3 regions of the Sphingobacterium sp. UME9 genome follow, and region 1 is predicted to be linked to each of the others. Evidence: riboswitches for the same ligand, from Rfam matches in the RefSeq annotation. Region 1 holds a riboswitch; each other region holds the start of a gene.
What was found. A riboswitch is a leader RNA that binds a small molecule or an ion and turns the genes downstream of it on or off. The one in region 1 is predicted to bind S-adenosylmethionine.

Region 1 (4,292 bases):
CTGATGATTTGATCTTAGGAATCGATGGCGAAGAGGAGATCATTGAAGTTGAATTGCCAGAAGGCTTGGTGGATCTTTATAAAGAATAAGCATATCCCCGAGCTTATTCAAATAAATAGCCGTATACGAACTATTGCAGTAATTTCTTATCTTGGTCTGTATATTATTACTGGCCATAATTATTGATTTATTTTGAAACCGTTATTACTGCTGCTATTCATATTCTCGTTGTCTTCTTGTGCTTTCTTTGGGAAGAAAAAGGACTTTCCTGAAGGCAATTACCAAATGATATTGGGCTATTCAAATGAAGAGTATCATAAAGTAAAAAGAGAATCACCCCAAAATGTCGAGGCAGATACCTATGGTAATGATCCTACGATATACCGATCCTTTCTCTCTCTCCATGATAAAGACAAGTTTGTCATGGCGATCGATGATATCTTACTCTTCGGTAAGTATAGATTCAATGGCGATCGATTAGAATTGACCGATGAGAAAAAAGGTAGCCTCGCATTAGATATTATTAAGGTAAAAAGCGATTTTGTTCAGCTGAGAGGTGATTTTTCACAGTTTAGCTCAGCACGTATACCCACTAGCGAAAGACTTTATATCAACTTTGCGTTAGATAAAACCCCTATCCGGGAGACCCCCAGCAAATTTGATAGTCAAGTGAATCTATGGCGAAATGCCCCTGTAAAATCAGAAAGTGAAAAGGAGATAAAAGCCAGGGCATTGAATTTTGTAGATTATTCTATCGCTTATTTCCAACACATATCAAGTTCTGGTACACATCACGATTATCGAATGGATGGTGTTGAATCACCCATTATTTATGCTGAGAATGGCATTGTGCTCAAGGCATGGGCAGATGTTCCCGATTCTTGGAAGGAATTATTTTACAACGAAAAAAATGCATTAGTCGCCTATCAATATTTATTTGATGGTTTTAAATTTGGATCGAAAGAGGAGTACCATGTTACAGGACTCTTATTGATCACATTTTATCTCAAAAATCTACGGAATTCCCTGGCAGCGAATCTTTAGCCAATCCTGTTGTGGCATAGTCAATCTCTTCGCTGTCGATGATCCTCGATCGTTAATTTTATCTGTTTTTTTAAGTCTTTTACTTTTGGTGGAGCGTAAATTCCTGTTGTTGACTGGGAATAAACCTGAAGCCGCATTTATTGAAGTCTTTTTGCCGCTATTTTTGCCTTTTCGAAAAAATATTTTTGTCTTTTGATTTTTTAAAACGATATTAGCAACGCTTATAGAGAAAGGCCGAGGGACTAGACCCGTTGAAGCCTTAGCAACCTGTATTGTTCAAGGTGCTAAATTCTACCCTACTCCATGTGGGAAAGATAAGTTACATGTAGATAAACGATTCCTCGACTTGTGCGTTTCGATGTAAGCCAACCAAACTAAAAACAGTTTTTTAATGAAGATTATCGATCATATCCAGAATGCCAAAGGAAAAACATTGTTTTCTTTTGAGCTATTGCCACCGGCAAAAGGGCAGGGCATCCAAAGTATTTTTAAAACCATGGATGAACTGATGGAGTTTAAACCTCCTTTTATCGACGTAACCTACCATCGGGAAGATTATATCTATAAAGAGCATGCGAGTGGATTACTGGAACGCGTTTCCTATCGTAAACGTCCTGGGACAGTGGCGATATGTGCTGCAATCATGAATAAATATAAAGTAGATGCGGTGCCCCATTTGATATGTGGTGGTTTTACAAAAGAGGAAACTGAAAATGCCCTGATCGATTTGAACTTTCTGGGGATAGATAACGTCTTGGTATTGCGGGGAGATGCACGTAAGGGCGATGCCGATTTCATACCGAGCGATGGTGGACATGCTTTTGCAACAGACCTATTGGAACAGGTAACTGATATGAATAAAGGAAAGTATCTGCATGAAGACATTATCACATCGGAAAAGACTGATTTTTGCATCGGAGTAGCGGGATATCCCGAAAAGCATTTTGAATCGCCAAATTTCAATACTGATTTTAAATATCTGAAACAAAAAGTCGATATGGGAGCAGAGTTTATTGTGACTCAGATGTTCTTTAATGTTGAAAAATACAAAGAGTTTGTAACAAAATGTAGAGACAATGGAATCCATGTGCCTATTATTCCAGGATTAAAACCACTGACAACGAAAAAGCAGTTGGTGACCTTACCAAGGATATTTCATTTAGATATTCCGGAGGAACTGAGCGATGCTGTTTCAGCATGTAAAACGAATGCCGACGTCAGACAAGTCGGTGAGGAGTGGTTGGTGCAACAATGTCAGGAGCTGATTAAATTTGGCGCTCCGGTATTACATTTCTATACGATGAGTAATCCCGGTCCAACAAAGAAGATTGTTGAAAAACTAGCCTAACTCATAAAAATAATACGAAAAGGGAGCGCATAAGCTCCCTTTTTTTATGGCAGTATTCGTTGTGAAAGCCTAAAATATGTCCAGAATTTTGATAGTGTGGTTTAGGCCGATCTGTATATTCAGGGTTTAATAGCCTGTTTATAGTCAGATACTTGTGTTAAATAGTGTTAATTAACTTATTGGAGTCAGGATAACTTTTTAACTTAAAGTGCTAAAAAGGATTTTAACAATAGACCAAATTGACCTTATGAAGTACACTAGATTAAATTCTCTACTCGGCTTTGCTTGCGGACTAATTGCTACATGTGTATATATCGCCACCGTTGAAAAGACGGTAAGCTGGTGGGATTGTGGTGAATTTATTGCCTGTGCCTACAAGCTGGAAGTGGCACACCAACCGGGAGCACCATTATTTCTTCTTATTCAGAATATATTTTCCAACCTGGCTTTTGGTAATGCAGGTAAAATTGCCTATTGGATGAATATTGGATCCGCAATCTGCAGTGGGCTTACTGTTACATTTTTATTCTGGACGATAACAGCAATTGCCAAAAGGATACTCAACAGGCAAGAGAAAGTTCAATTATCGAATTATTTCCAAATTTTTGCTGCGGGTTTAGTTGGTGCAATGGCTTTCTGCTTCAGTGATTCATTCTGGTATTCGGCTGTTGAATCTGAGGTATATGCGATGTCTTCATTGTGTACAGCGATTGTTTTTTGGGCAATTTTAAAGTGGGAAGTGCGTGCAGATGAAGAAGGTAGCGATCGTTGGCTGGTTTTTATTGCTTTTGTTATGGGCCTTTCGATCGGAGTGCACCTATTAAATCTGTTGGCAATTCCGGCTATAGCGATGGTTGTCTATTTCAGAAGAGCAGGACAGGTTAGTGCGAAAGGCACAATACAAGCTTTCTTGGTAGGAGTGCTGATCTTGGGGGCCGTTTTGTGGGGAATTATTCAATGGTTGGTCGGTCTCGCAGCTAAGGTAGACCTCTTGTTTGTAAACTCGCTAGGTTTGGGCTTTGGCTCAGGCATCTTCTTCTTTTGTCTGCTGTTGGGGAGCTTCCTCATTTATGGGCTCTATTATTCTTATAAAAAGCGGCAATACACACTCCACACCGGGCTGCTGGTCTTTTGTTTTATTCTATTTGGGTATAGCTCCTATACCATGGTTTTGATCCGTGGAAAAGCGAATCCCTCGTTAAACAATAATGCGCCAGACAATGTGTTTTCTTTTTTGGGTTATCTGAGCCGGGAGCAATATATCCGGGAACCTTTACTCAAAGGACCCAATTATGATTCACAAGTCGTTGGTGTCGAGAGTAAAACCGGTTATCGCAAAGATGAATCAGGGTATATTCCTTTTAGTCAGGTCGATAAGTATACGTTTGATAAGGAAACTTTCTTTCCCCGCATATATAGTCAAGATGGAGCCCATCAAGCTTATTATAGGAGTTACCTCAATTTGAAGGAGGGGCAGCAGCCACAATTCTCGGATAATTTTAAGTTCTTTTTTAATTTTCAACTGGGCGATATGTATACCCGATATTTCTTGTGGAATTTTGTCGGTAGACAGAATGACAGGCAAGGGTATGGGACCTATAGTGACGGCAACTGGTTGTCGGGGATTAAACCATTGGATAATTGGCGTTTAGGAGGACAAGATAAAATATCCAAATCGCAGGAGCATGACCCGAGCCGGAATACCTATTTTTTCCTTCCACTGCTACTGGGGATAGCCGGAGCGATCTGGTTGTACCGAAATAATAAACCTTATACCTTGGTCTTGACCTTACTGTTTGTGTTTACGGGAATAGCGATCGTTGTTTATCTCAACCAAACTCCTATGCAACCTCGGGAACGAGATTATGCTTACGTAGGATCTTTTTATGCGTTTGCGATC
Region 2 (4,292 bases), on a different contig from region 1:
GCAGATAATATAATAATCGTTTGAATCAAACAATTCACCTGTTCCAAAAAGACCGGACCACCAATCCAGTACATCTGCATTAGCCGTAAGTGCATGGCAAACCCAGATCACATTACTGCGATCTGCGTTGGGTTTGCCAAATGTTTCATAACTGATTTGTAAATCAGTAAGCTCTCTTCCATTTTCAAATACAAAAGGCTCCGGGTGCAGATAAATATGCTTACTCATTTTACGTTTACGTTTTAAGCCGAAAAAATCTGATTATTTAATTTTATCAAAAGCTTGTTGTAAATCAGCTTTGATGTCATCAATATGTTCTATTCCTACAGAAAGACGTAATAAACCTTTGAACACTCCAGCATTGGCTTGATCTTCATCACTCAATTGTTGGTGAGTAGTCGCTGCTGGATGGATAATCAATGACTTCGTATCGCCAACATTGGCCAAGTGACTGATTAATTCTAAGCTGTCGATAAAGCTATTGGCCTTCTGTGCTGCGTCACCCTTGAGCTGGAAAGAAAGCACCGCACCATAGCCATTTTTAAGGTATTTTTGTGCGTTAGCGAAGCTCGGAGAGCTTTTTAAGCCCGGATAGTTTACTTTTTCTACCTGTGGATGCGCCTCAAGCCATTTAGCTACCTCTAAAGTGTTATCTACATGGCGTTGCACCCGTAAAGACAGCGTTTCAAGCCCTTGTAATAATAAGAATGAATTGAAAGGGGAGAGTGCTGGCCCGAAATCCCGAAGCCCTTCCACACGTGCCCGAATGGCAAATTGAATATTTCCAAACGGTCCGCCTTCACCGAAAACTTCGGAAAAAACTAAGCCATGATAGCCTTCAGATGGTTCGGAAAATTGAGGGTATTTTCCGTTGCCCCAATTGTAGTTTCCGCCGTCGACGATGACACCGCCAATGCTTGTGCCATGTCCACCGATCCATTTAGTAGCCGATTCAACAACCACATTCGCACCGTACTCCAAAGGTTTAAATAAATAACCCCCAGCTCCAAAAGTATTATCGACGATTAACGGTAAGTCATATTTTTTTGCTACGGCAGCAATTTTCTCAAAGTCTGGAATATTGAAACTTGGGTTTCCAATTGTTTCAACATAGATGGCCTTTGTTTTATCATCAATGAGGGCTTCAATTTTATCTGCCTCGGCGTCCGTTGCAAAACGAGCTTCGACGCCCAGGCGTTTAAAAGAAACTTTAAACTGGTTGAATGTACCGCCGTATAAGTTGGATCCGGCAACAAAATTGTCACCACTTTCCAAGATATTATTTAATGCAATAAACTGTGCTGCCTGGCCAGATGCAACAGCAACAGCAGCGACTCCACCTTCCAGTGCCGCAATACGTTGTTCGAAAACATCCGTAGTAGGATTCATAATCCGTGTATAGATATTGCCGAACTGCTTTAAAGCAAATAAGTTCGCGCCGTGTTCGGCATTTTCAAATACAAAAGATGTTGTTTGATATATAGGAACTGCTCTAGATCCCGTAGTAGGATCAGCGACTTGGCCAGCGTGAACCTGAAGAGTTTCGAATTTTAAATTTTTGTTTGAAGACATAATATATCAGATTTTAAGGGTTCAAAAAGAAATTGCTAAGTAAAAAGAGAAGCATACACACCTCGTTGAAGGGTCTGTTAAATCTTTATCCAAGAAAAAGGAAATGATTTTTAACAAGCATGGAAGTGCATATGCATACGCATTCGCATCAATACAGTTGTACGATGACTTACACTTTCGCTTATCGTGTGGTTCACTTGTGTTGAACCTGAATTTTTAATGGACTTCAGTAGTTTAATAATCATTGTCTTATGTCATTTATATGCTCCAAAACGATATTGTTTTGGACAGGAATTGGCACCTTTTCAAACAAATTGAAGGTTGCCAGTGGGTCATTGAGCCAGTCTCTCGCCACTTCTTTATAAATCAAGACCTACTGATTAAGGGAGGTGTTGATTAGAAATCTTCTTTCGAAGACGACACAAATATAAACTCTTTTTTTATTAAAGCAAAAGAAAAGCTATTTTTTAGTTAAAGGAATTTTAAATAACATACCGATCGGGATCGCATATCGTCGGATGAAACCGGATAAATAACTGTCAATCGGGTATTATGATTTCTTTAAGTTGATCCGTTCCGCAATTTGATTTAAATCTGTTAAAAGAGGTTTAAGTGCATCAATTCTACTATGGATATCATACGCTAGGTGGCGATTCGTCTTTTTGCTTAACGATAGTGAAAGACCCACCAAATGGGAGTTGACCTGATAAGAGAGTGCTTGAAAATGGTGGATATGTGACCAATCCATCCATTTGTGTTCGGGTTCTTTTTTCATTTGATTTATAGCGTCTGAAAATAGCGCCATGGCAGTCTGCGCTTTTTTGCGAGCCAGTCGTATATCAAAAGAACTTTGTTTCTCGTCCGACAGACGGTTATTGATGGTTTGGAAATAATGCTCGTTGTAAAGGGATACCTCTTTTGCCAGCTGAACCATGCCTGTGCTTTGGCGTACAGGTATCAAGAAATAACCTGCTATAGCCAAGAATGCTCCAATGAGTGTGAAAAGTATTCGGCTGCCTAAAATGAGATTGATATTGCCTTCAAACAAATTGAGCGCAATCACAATTCCCAAGGTAATAAAGATGACACTGACCATATAATTAGATCGGTTGAACAAAAAGAATCCGAAAAGACCTAATGCAGCTATGGTAAGGAGAGCTGGGAGAAAATGAATAGAAATTAAGCAGAATATACCAACTATTATACCCGAGAATGTGCCTACAATACGCTCTATATTACGCTTTTTTGTCATTGAAAATGCTGGTCTGGCAACAATGGCGATCGTCAGTAAGATCCAATAGGTATATTTAAAATCCAAAAATAAAATACCGATCAATGCGCCTGTTCCAAAAAGAAGAGCCATTCGAACTGCAAATCGGAAAAGCGGGTTATTCAGATGGAGTTTACTTTTTAGATCAGCAAGATTGCGCAAAGGTCGATTGATAAATTGCTGGTACTCACTGCTGTCAATCTTATCCTGAATTTCCTGATTTTGATAAAAAGCTACCTGAATTCGGCTGAGTACTTCAATAATTGCTTCGATGTTGCTTATGATCGAACCTAATATACTTTTTGCTTGACTGGCCTGCTGCTCTTGAATTTCTTTTAAATCCTGTAAGAGGGCATTTATTTTAAAGTTATTATGATATAATTGATGCGCATACCGAAACCTCTTGTTAGGTTGTGAAAAGCTATCAATTTCTAAAGCTAATAATTTGATTGTGTGACGAATTAAAGGGAGGCTGCCTGTGTCTGCAAGATTTTTGCGAATCGCATCATAGTCGTGATCAAGCGCAATGATTAACTCATGGAGGTCAATTAATCCATAAACTTGACTGAGCCAATAATTGCTTTTATGCCACTGTTGGCTTATGATTTTTTTTTCTCGAAAAAGAAGGGACCTGATTTGTTCCTGTTGTTCGCTGATCTGGCCATGAATTTTGCCTACGCGGCTGTACGTTATATTCAAAGGAATATCGGGATCGTAAGACTGTGATCGTATCAATAGAAATTGGGACAATCCATGAAAACCATTGGCCATCGCATGTTTTAGCGAGCGATAAGGTTGTATATAGGCTTGTAAAAGGCTAAAAAAGTAGTATATAATGGAACCTGTTGTAATCTGTAAACTAACCGCAAAGGGGTGTTGCGGGGCCATTCCTATAACAAAACTCATGAGAATCAATGTCATGTTTCCAATTGCAGCATAACGAGCTCCAAAAAGACCGTATAACGTACATATAAAACCGGCCGCCGCTAGCAGTATAACCAAGGGCCAATGATACGGAAATACAATCGCTGTAAACAAGGATGCAACAAAGAAGGTGGGAATACATACGAGAGCAGAAGAAAGTTTATCTTTTCTGTTTCCAGGAGGATCTGTGAGTGTTGTTAACAACGATCCGACACCGATTCCAATAGCCGTGCTCGCTTGCGCTCCCAATAAATAGATCGCCAAACTTGGCAAGATGCTGATGGAAACATTACGTAATGCGTCTCCAGAATGCTCGCCATGCATAAATCGTATCATAAGGATATAAATACGGTAGAATCTTTTCTTCAATGATACAGTGCTCATTAATCAGTTTACTAATTTTCTGTGCAAAAATACAAATATTATGCTTAATATTTTTTGTATACAATTTATTTGTTTTGATTTTAGTTTATTTTTTGAATTTTTATTTTGATTCGATGTGCTTTTCTTGCGCTGTGCTTTTTGG
Region 3 (4,292 bases), on a different contig from region 1:
AGTAGCTCAAAAAAATATGTCATTGCGGGCATGTCCGCAACTGCGGAAGAATCCAAACAATATCTTTTCCTGGCAGACCGTCTCGATGAGGGAGAAATCACAGTCAAAGGAAATGGCTATGAGACAGCAGGTGGTACAATGTATGCATTGAACAATAAGGCCGTAACATTTAAATATAATCGGGGTGATCCTGGTAACGCCGAGGTGTTTCAGTTGGGTACAGACAATTTATTGAAAAAGACGGGAGCATTTAACATCAAATCAGTAAATGTCTTTTTACCTTTCAAAGCTCAGGACCACCTTATTGCCTATAATATCGGGCGTTCGTTGACCACACCTGGTACAGCTTACTGGGTAAATATTGCCGATAACCGTGTTGACAAGACCTTGGAAGTAGATCAAAAACTAATCTACGTAGACGGTAAGCATGTTGAGAATTATTTTGGATGGCCATACGCGATGTTTGAATTTGGTGATAAAATTTATGCGCCACTTTCTCCGGCATATGGTGGAACCGGCGTTCAGGATAAAGCTGACTATAAGGATCATGCTTTCGTGGCAATTTTTGATAAGAACCTAAAGTTTGAGAAAACAATCGAAGACAAACGCATGCCTTTTATTGGACAATATTATAATACCATTGGATTGGGACAGGTTTCTACGGGCGATATTTATGCCTTTTCAAATGGGGATGTGGAGTCTAGTAATAACCACTCTGCATTTCTGAAAATTAAAAATGATGCTTTTGATAAGGATTATTATTGGGATGTTGAAGCAGTTGCAAACATGCGAATTCGTGCAGGTTTCTTTATTAAAGACAATAAGTTTGTGTTGGTGATGGTGCCACGGGACGCGAAACAAGCCGAAGCTAGTGGTGTGAAACTGGCCATTGCAGATGTTGTTAAAAAGGAATTCAAATGGATTTCGGGTGTAGACACTAAAATCACCGATCCAGGTTATGGATTTCCGCTCTTTACGACAGATGGTAAATCTTACTTACCAATGCAAGAGGGACAAGCCTCCGTCTCTTACTTATACGTGATCGATGCGGATAATTATACGGCTAAACGTGGACTTAAACTTACCGGTATTAAAGATATCACAGGTGTAGGTATGCTAAAAAAATAATAGTTATATGTGTTGATTAAGAAGGAGGTGGCCCCAAAAGGTCACCTTCTTTTTTTAAGAAGGAATTTAAAATTTCCTTTTTTTAGAGGAAATTAGCAATGATGATGGAAAAACCAATTTGGGGACATGATCCGAATATTCAGGTACAAAGCTTCGCATTAAATCCCAAGAGGTAATTCTATTTGGGTATTCAAAACCAGGAGCTGGTCACAGATAAACTTGCTCAATGTCAATTTGTTTACTCCATTGACAAGTACGCCTAATCTTTAATTTAGATTTAGCTATTTTTTTGTTTTAAACTCTGATAGCTTGTACGCGAAGTAATTAAATGAAAGAGCAATTTGTTACTCTAAAGAGCGAAATGTAGGTGGCTAAAAGCGGATAAAAAATAAATAAAACGATTATTTTCAAAAAGATAAGAGAATTTAAATAAAATCTACTAACTTTATAGAGTATTCAGAATTGCATCGCGCGATACCAACCGAGTAGGATTACCACGGTGGTTAAATAATATGGGTTTCGGCCAAAAAACTGAATACAATTTATAGTTTAACCCTTAAATTTTTAAATTGTATGGCAACAACAAAAAGTCTTTATGAACACTTATCTGAAACGCTTATTCATTATTCGATTAACGAATTAATCCAATTTAATAATGATACGGTGTCGGGCCGGGGGTGGGGATCATCCAAAACGATATTTCGAGCCGCTCTGTTAAGCACCCTTTCCAAAAAGGGCCTTGATCTATCAAGTATTGTTTCGAGAGAAGACGGTTTTACATCGGTAAAACAAGTTGCGGTGAGATTGGAGGACAATAGGCTTGTGCCGATTGCTTAAGAATTAAAGTACTTATTACGACCTTTCTAATTGATTTATTAAACTAAATAATGAGGGGCAGACTGAAAAGTCTGCTCTAAAATTAAGATAGACTTTCTATCCTTCTTTTAAAAAAGAGTCTACTATCGAATTCGCACTCTTTTTCAGGTGTTCTTAATCTATTCCAAATTTCATTAAACTTTTACAATATGAGTGAAAAACTAACACAACAGACCGCCTTGGGCGATGTCGCTGCACGACACCTGGCAATTGCCACCAGAACCGTTCCACAACTTGAAAGTATCTCACCCCGATGGCTAGTACACTTATTGCAATGGACACCTGTGGAATCGGGCGTGTTTCGATTAAACAAAGTTGTCGGCGAAGACAGTATTCAGGTAGACTGTTCCAGACGTGATGAGAGTGTTTTGCCACATACATTTGTTGATTATGACGAAAGTCCACGGGAGTATAATTTAAATGCGGTCAATACACTGATAGACGTACATACGCGGGTTTCTGATCTCTACAGCAAGCCCTATAATCAGATCAGTGAACAGTTACGTTTGGCAATTGAGAAAATTAAAGAAAGGCAGGAGAGTGAGCTCATCAACAATGCTGATTACGGCATCTTGAGCAATGTCGCTGCCAAACAGATTATTAAGACCAGATCTGGAGCTCCTACACCCGATGACCTGGACGAATTGATCACAAAAGTATGGAAGCAGCCTGGATTTTTTCTGCTTCATCCCCTCACCATTGCGGCCTTTGGGCGCGAATGTACACGTCGTGGTGTCCCACCTCCTACGGTGTCACTTTTCGGTTCACAGTTTTTAACCTGGCGCGGCATCCCATTGATTCCCAGTGATAAAGTGCCTATTGTAAATGGGAAGACCAAAATTCTGTTAATCCGCACAGGAGAAGCACGTCAGGGAGTAATCGGTCTTTATCAGCCTAACTTACCTGGTGAACAGACGCCGGGCCTATCCATCAAGTTTACTGGAATCAATGATAAAGCCATTGCCTCTTACCTGATATCTTTATATTGTTCACTGGTCATTCTCGTAGACGATGCTGTGGCTGTATTGGACGATGTTGACATCACACAATACCACAGCTACAATTATAAATAGATCATTCCTTAAAAAATTTTACTATGTCTCATTTAGATATTGATTTCGAAAGATTTCTAACAGAAGAAGCAAATAAGTATTTTAAGGCAATTCCAACGGAAAACCTCGTATCTCGGGATCTTCCCCGACAGGAAATCTATGCTGAAAAACCGGTCTCTAATCCTAAACTGAGAGAATTCCATTTAGAAGATCCAGCAATCGGTTTTCATGATCCAAGTTTTCATAGGGAAAATGCTACTATCCCTGTAGCTGGGAATGGCAGTCAGCCAGGTATTTACAACCCAGTTCTTCCTCTTGCTACTGGCATTGATATAGAACCACAGGTCAATAAATTACCCTTTGCAGAAACGCATGAAAATCCACTTGACACACTAAGAGGGACATTGCAGCAATTAAGTGGTTTTATACACACTGCCCAGATACCACTGGCCGATAGTGCAAATTCATTCTATTTCATAAAGTCAGGGGCTGCCTTTGAAAATACGCCTACCTTGCCTTACGATACGTTGAAATCCCATTTTGACGTTCAGTCAATTCGTCGCGATTTTCCTATTCTCCAAGAAACTGTCCGTGGAAGGCCACTTGTTTGGCTGGACAATGCCGCGACGACTCAAAAACCACAAGTGGTTATCGATAGGATATCGCGCTTTTATCAGACTGAAAATTCCAATATACACCGTGCTGCACATGAACTTGCTGCACGTGCTACAGATGCGTACGAAGAATCGCGAAATGTCATTAAAAACTTTCTAAATGCAAGTTCACCCAATGAGATTATATTTACGCGTGGCACGACCGAATCTATCAACCTTGTTGCCAATAGTTGGGGAGACCAGCATTTAGGTCCAGATGATGAGATTATAATTAGCTATCTGGAACATCATGCCAATATAGTTCCCTGGCAGCAATTGAGTCAAAAGAAAGGTTTTAAGATCCGGGTAATCCCTGTTGACGAGCAGGGGAATTTGCTTTTTGATGAGTATAGCAAACTGCTCAGTTCCCGGACGAAATTAGTCTCTTTTACTCATGTCAGTAATGCGCTGGGTACAATAACACCGGCAAAAGCCATTATTGACTCGGCACATCGTGTAGGGGCCAAAGTACTGTTGGACGGGGCCCAGTCGGTCTCCCATATTGCGATAGATCTCCAATATCTAGATCCCGATTTCTTTGTGTTTTCTGGACATAAAATATTTGGCCCGACAGGCATCGGTG

Region 2: another riboswitch for S-adenosylmethionine. It lies ahead of A9970_RS25480 (O-acetylhomoserine aminocarboxypropyltransferase/cysteine synthase family protein); the one in region 1 lies ahead of A9970_RS10370 (methylenetetrahydrofolate reductase).
Region 3: another riboswitch for S-adenosylmethionine. It lies ahead of A9970_RS22540 (5-oxoprolinase); the one in region 1 lies ahead of A9970_RS10370 (methylenetetrahydrofolate reductase).

What each region holds. Positions count from the first base shown of each region.
Region 1 covers NZ_LZZP01000005.1:435,489-439,780, reverse strand. The annotation lists gene rimM (ribosome maturation factor RimM) at 1-89, shown strand, start outside; gene A9970_RS10375 (hypothetical protein) at 193-1,044, shown strand; SAM riboswitch class I at 1,263-1,365, shown strand; gene A9970_RS10370 (methylenetetrahydrofolate reductase) at 1,436-2,392, shown strand; gene A9970_RS10365 (DUF2723 domain-containing protein) at 2,640-4,292, shown strand, end outside.
Region 2 covers NZ_LZZP01000013.1:1,504,945-1,509,236, forward strand. The annotation lists gene metX (homoserine O-acetyltransferase) at 1-228, opposite strand, end outside; gene A9970_RS25480 (O-acetylhomoserine aminocarboxypropyltransferase/cysteine synthase family protein) at 262-1,572, opposite strand; SAM riboswitch class I at 1,828-1,940, opposite strand; gene A9970_RS25485 (FUSC family membrane protein) at 2,123-4,150, opposite strand.
Region 3 covers NZ_LZZP01000013.1:805,719-810,010, forward strand. The annotation lists gene A9970_RS22535 (DUF4374 domain-containing protein) at 1-1,128, shown strand, start outside; SAM-I-IV-variant riboswitch at 1,576-1,669, shown strand; gene A9970_RS22540 (5-oxoprolinase) at 1,702-1,965, shown strand; gene A9970_RS22545 (family 2A encapsulin nanocompartment shell protein) at 2,154-3,077, shown strand; gene A9970_RS22550 (family 2A encapsulin nanocompartment cargo protein cysteine desulfurase) at 3,101-4,292, shown strand, end outside.